DNA from 2 places in the Rhizobium sp. SRDI969 genome. Region 1 is predicted to be linked to the other one. Evidence: predicted binding sites of a transcription regulator. Region 1 holds the regulator's gene; the other holds the start of a gene.
What was found. Region 1 encodes LexA, which represses DNA repair genes until DNA is damaged. Its sites were predicted from a motif close to TGTTCNNNNTGTGTTCNG; they were not measured.
Positions count from the first base shown of each region.

Region 2: the regulator LexA is predicted to act here: its motif matches at 1,135-1,152, upstream of N2A41_RS14040 (ATP-dependent helicase).

Region 1 is NZ_CP104035.1:1,814,731-1,817,806, forward strand. It holds gene N2A41_RS09185 (ComEC/Rec2 family competence protein) at 1-1,456, shown strand, start outside; gene lexA (transcriptional repressor LexA) at 1,437-2,156, opposite strand; gene N2A41_RS09195 (VOC family protein) at 2,354-3,076, shown strand, end outside.
Region 2 is NZ_CP104035.1:2,780,355-2,783,430, reverse strand. It holds gene N2A41_RS14040 (ATP-dependent helicase) at 1-1,092, opposite strand, end outside; gene N2A41_RS14035 (VOC family protein) at 1,336-1,812, shown strand; gene N2A41_RS14030 (PrkA family serine protein kinase) at 2,242-3,076, shown strand, end outside.

The DNA.
Region 1 (3,076 bases):
CATGGCGCTGTCGGCCGGTATCTTCTTCGTTGGGTTCCGGATGTTGCTCAGCCTCTTTCCCGGCGTCGCTGAGGCCTATCCGACGAAGAAGATCGCTGCCGCCGGCGCGCTCATCGCCGTGACCGCCTATTTCCTGATCTCGGGCTTTGGGGTCTCTGCCGAACGCGCCTTCATCATGATGGCCATCATGTTGATTGCCGTCTTCTTCGACCGGCCGTCGATCAGCCTGCGCAATGTCGCGCTCTCCGCGCTCGTCATCATCGCCATTTCGCCGTCCGAGGTCTTGGGTCCGAGCTTCCAGATGTCCTTTGCCGCGACATTGGCGCTGGTCTCGGGCTATCAGCTGTGGAAGGACCGGCGCGTCCGCGAAAACGCCTTCCTCAAGCTGCCGATCATCAGGCCGGTCGTTACGGTTGCGGGTTTCTTCGGCGGCGTCTTCCTGACGTCGCTGATCGGCGGCTTTTCAACCGCGCTGTTTTCGATCGAGCATTTTCATCGCCTGACCGCCTATGGCCTGCCGGCAAACCTCGCGACGATGCCGATCATCTCCTTTATCGTCATGCCGGCCGGGCTGCTGGCGATGCTGCTCATGCCTTTCGGTCTGGATGTTTGGGCCTGGAAGGTCGTCGGATTCGGCCTCGATCTGGTGATCGCGGTCGCAAAGACGGTATCCGGCTGGGGCGGCAATATCGACGTTGGCCGTTTGCCCGGCTGGTATTTCGCGGTCGCCGTGGCAGGCTTTCTTCTGCTGACGCTGCTCCGGACGCGACTGCGCCATTCCGGCACATCGATCATCGCAGTCTCGACGCTCATCCTGTTCCTTCTACCGGTTCCCCGGCCGCCGGATCTGGTGATTTCGGAGGATGGCAATCTCGTCGCGGTCGTCGAGGCGGCAGCAATGGCGTCCAACCGTGAACGACCGCCGGATTTCATCTTCGACCAATGGCAGAGAGCGCTGGTCCTGCCGACGCATGATCCGCCGAAGATGCTGGATGGTCCTGCTATCCCGCCGGAGGGAGAAGACCGCCGCGTCAGGCTTTCCCGCGATCAGCAGACCGAAGCGAGGACCGCGATGCGTGCAGCCGCAGCGGCCGGTGAAGCAAACCGCTTTTCCTGCGTCAAAAAGGCCTGGTGCACATCAAGGCTTGGCAATGGCCAGGTCGTGGCCGTCATCGACAATGCCGCCTATCTCGGCCCCGCATGCGACGCCGCCGATATCGTCGTGACGTCGGTCCGCCTGCGCTTCAACAGCTGCCGCTCAGGTGCGACGCTCTTCACCGGTGAAACGCTGCGCAGGACCGGTTCCGTCGAGTTGCGCTTCACGAACGCCGGCCTGGAGGTGGCAACCGCATTCGATGCATTGTCGCGGCCATGGATGCGCCATCGCGCCTATGACTGGCGCAGCAATAGTTTTACCGAGCCCGGTCTAGCCAAGGTCAGTGATAGCGGCGAATAAGACCGACGAGCTTGCCCTGAACCTTGACACGGTCCGGCCCGAAAATCCGGGTCTCGTAAGCCGGGTTGGCGGCTTCGAGCGCAATCGAGGCGCCCTTGCGGCGGAAGCGTTTGAGTGTCGCTTCCTCGTCGTCGACGAGAGCAACGACGATGTCGCCAGGACTTGCGGTGCTGCCGTTGCGGATGATCACGGTGTCGCCGTCAAAGATGCCGGCGTCGATCATCGAATCGCCCTTGACCTCCAGCGCATAATGTTCACCGGAACCGAGCATGTCGGCCGGAACGACGATGTCGTGGGTGTTGTTCTGGATCGCCGAGATCGGAACACCGGCGGCGATGCGGCCCATGACCGGCACGGAGACCGAGTTGCCGTTGTCGGCGACGGGTTTTGCAGGGGCAGGAGCGGCGACCGGCTGTGGCTTGCCGAGGCTGCCCTCGATGACGCTCGGCGAAAAGCCACGCCGCGGCTGGATGCTGGGGCTGTAGGCCTCCGGAAGCTTGATGACCTCGATCGCGCGGGCCCGGTTCGGTAGGCGGCGAATGAAGCCACGTTCCTCGAGCGCTGTAATCAAGCGATGAATCCCGGACTTCGAAGCGAGGTCCAGGGCATCCTTCATTTCGTCGAAAGATGGCGGAACGCCGGATTCCTTCATGCGCTCATGAATGAAAAGGAGAAGCTCCTGTTGTTTGCGCGTGAGCATCGACGTTGTGACCTCGTGATTGAAACAAATCCAGAACAGACACTATATGTTCCATATGTGTTCCGCAAGTAGCTAAATTTCCGTAAAACTTGGAACCAACTCGTCGAGATTCTTATTTTCATTCGCCGGATTGGACACATGTCTTGCATTGAGGGTGGCGCTGTCGCACATCTCTTGCCGATTTGAGGAGGGATATGATGAACACGCATTCCACCAAACCGTACCCGCTGGATCATGTCGTGCTGCCGGTCGTCGACATCGATCTGGCGCGCGAAAGGCTCGGCAAGCTCGGCTTCACCGTTGCCGCCGATGCGCGCCATCCCTTCGGAACGGAGAATGCCTGCGTCTTCTTTGCCGACAAGACCTATCTGGAGCCGCTCGGGATCGCGAGCGTCGAGGAGAGCGAGGCATCGGCGCGACGAGGCAATGTCTTCACCGCTCGCAACCGGGCTTTCCGCTTCCGTTGCGGCGCGGAGGGGCTTTCGGCGGTGGCCTTCGGCAGCAAGGATGCCGGCATCGATCATCAGGATTTCGTCGGCAACGGGTCGAGCGCCGGGGAGATGCTGCAGTTCAACCGGCCGATGACGATGCCGGACGGCTCCGAGACGATTGCCGGCTTCAAGCTGGCTTTTGCCGGCGACCTGCGCGCGCCTGATCTCTTGCTCTTCACCGTCGAGCGTATCAATCCGCTGCCGGCCGACCGCGCCGCGCTGGAGACGCATGCCAATGGCGTGACCGGCATAACGGAGATCGCGCTTTGCGCGCCGGAACCGGCCGCATTCGCTGCCTTCGTCGGCCTTGCAGCGGCGCAATCGGCAGTCGAGAAAACCGGTTTCGGCGTCAATGTCGCGGCGTCAAATGCGAAAATCGGTCTGATGACGCCGGAAGGGCTGGAGGCCTATTTCGACATCGCCGGCTCA
Region 2 (3,076 bases), 970 kb from region 1:
CAGCGTCTTGCCGAGACGACCCTCATTATGGGCGATCAGATGGGCGGCGGCGCCAAGGATATGTTCAGTCGAGCGATAGTTGCGCTCGAGCTTGATGACCTTGGCGCCGGGGAAATCCTTTTCAAAGCGCAGGATATTGTCGACCTCCGCGCCGCGCCAGCCATAGATCGACTGGTCATCGTCGCCGACGCAGCAGACGTTCTGCGGCTCGCCTTTGGATCGCTGGGCGAGAAGCCTGAGCCACATGTATTGGGCGGTGTTGGTGTCCTGGTACTCGTCGACGAGGATATAGCGGAAGCGGCCGTGATATTCCCTCAAGAGGTCCGGGTTCTTGCGGAAGATCGCGATCGGATGCATCAGCAGGTCGCCGAAATCGCAGGCGTTCAGCGTCGTCAGGCGCGCCTGATAGGCGAAATAGAGATCGCGGCCGCGGCCATTGGCAAAGGCGCGAGCGTCGCCCTCGGGGATATCGGCCGGGCCGAGCCCCTTGTTCTTCCACGTGTCGATCATGCCGGCGAACTGCTTGGCCGGCCAGCGCTTGTCGTCGAGACCCTCGGCCTGGATCAACTGCTTGATCAGGCGAACGACGTCGTCGGTATCGAGAATGGTAAAATCGGAGCGCAGGCCGACGAGCTCGCCGTGGCGGCGCAGAAGTTTGACGCCGATCGAATGGAAGGTGCCGAGCCAGGGCATGCCTTCGACGGCGCCGCCGACGAGCAGCGCGATGCGCTCCTTCATCTCGCGGGCGGCCTTGTTGGTGAAGGTGACGGCGAGGATCTGCGAGGGAAAGGCGCGGCCGGTATTGAGGATATGGGCAATGCGGGTGGTGAGCACCCGCGTCTTGCCAGTGCCGGCGCCGGCGAGCACGAGGACGGGGCCTTCCAGCGTTTCGACGGCTTCGGTCTGCTCGGGGTTCAGCCCGGTGAGGTAATCCGGCCGCTTGCCGCCGTCGCGGGCCGCCATGGCGCGTGCGGCGATGCCGCCACCGGTGGCGGGCGCCCTTTCGGCGGGTGCGGCAGGCGGCTGCGGCTTGCGCGCCATCTCGCCCGGCTCTTCGTCGAAGAAGGGCATTTCGTCGAAACTATTGCTCATGGCGCGTAATGTAGTGATTCGGGAAGGAAAGACCAGAAAAGATGTTCTGCTTTCATTCCCGAGCCGGCGCTATCCAGGCGGCATGTTACAGGCGGCAAGGCCGCCGCCGAGCCCGGCTGCGGTCAAGATGCGGGCGGGCAGGGCTAAAATTCCGATCACGGCGTGTCGGAACCGGCGCCAGTAAGGCGTCCTTGAGGCATCGGACAGCAGTCCGGATCAACACCCGTCAACAAGGAGGCCGTCATGCCGAAGGTCGTTTCAAATCTCTGGTTCGCCGAGGAAGCGCGCGAAGCCGTCGAATTCTACGTGTCTGTTATCCCGGACTCCAGGATCGGCCGCACCACCATACTTCAGGCGGAAACGCCGAGCGGGCCTCCCGGCAGCGTCGAGCTGATCGAGTTCACGCTCGCCGACCAGTTCTTCCTGGCCATGAAGGCCGGCCCGCTCGATAGCTTCAACCATTCCTTCTCGATTGCGATCCTCGTCGAAGGTCAGGCCGAGATCGATCGAATATGGGAGGCATTCCTCGCCAATGGCGGTACGCCGGAGGCCTGCGGTTGGCTGAAGGACCGCTGGGGCCTTTCCTGGCAAATCGTGCCGCGCGTGCTATCGGAGATGATCGCCGACAGCGACCCTGAGCGGGCGAGGCGCGTGACCGAAGTGATGCTCGGCATGGTCAAGATCGACGTCGCTGTGCTCGAGAATGCGTTCAACGGCTGAGAGGCCTGTGGAGACATGATCGCAAATCAGGCGCATGATAGTCATGCGCCTGATTCCCTAAGAATATCCCCAAATTTCGATGACATACGATCCGTCGCGCATCGATATTCACCGATCGAAGCAGGTTCGCCGCCTGCCAATCGCTGACTTTCGTGATCTCGAATCACGGGCGACATTGCACACCTTTTTCATCTTTCTGTCACGTCGTGAAATGTGCTGATACCGCCATGGGGGCTTTCTCAACTATACTGATCGACAGTTTCGTACAGTAATTAAAGAACCGGTGGATGCACAATTTTGTGCATTGCTAGAAATGGCCGGTGAGCGTGGAATAGCCGAAGAAACTATTGATTCTCAGGAACGTCATGGCCATCTCGATGGTTATAGGGACACCTGAAGCCTGTGGCATTAACCTTGAATGGAGGGCCCATGCTGAGCGAATCCGTATTTGATGCGTTCACCCGCAGTTATGATGCGCGTCGCGAAACCGATATGTCGATCGCGGAATATCTCGACCTTTGCAAAAAGGAACCGCTTGCCTATGCCAATGCGACCGAGCGCCTGCTCGCCGCGATAGGCGAGCCGCAGATGGTCGATACCGCCAAGGACGCGCGCCTCGGCCGGATCTTCATGAACCGGACCATGCGGATCTATCCGGCCTTTGCTGGTTTCCACGGCATGGAAGAGACAATCGAACGCATCGTTTCCTTTTTCCGGCACGCGGCGCAGGGGCTCGAGGAGCGCAAGCAGATCCTTTATCTGCTCGGCCCGGTCGGCGGCGGCAAGTCATCGCTGGCGGAGCGGCTGAAGCTGCTGATGGAGGTTCATCCGATCTACGTTCTGAAGGCGGGTGACGAGATCAGCCCCGTTTTCGAAAGTCCTCTCAACCTGTTCGACCCGGACACGATGGGATCGCTCCTCCAGGAGCAATACGGCATTCCCCTGCGGCGCCTGAGCGGACTGATGAGTCCGTGGTGCCTGAAACGGCTCGACGATTTCGGAGGCGATATTTCCCGCTTCCGCGTCGTCAGAGTACAGCCTTCGCGGTTGCGCCAGATCGCCATCGCCAAGACCGAGCCTGGAGACGAGAACAATCAAGATATCTCGTCGCTGGTCGGCAAGGTCGATATCCGCAAGCTGGAGACCTATTCCCAGAACGATCCCGATGCCTACAGCTATTCGGGCGGGCTCAACCGCGCCAATCAGGGCGTGCTCGAATTCGTCGAGATGTTCAAGGCGCCGATCAAGATGCTGCATCCGCTGC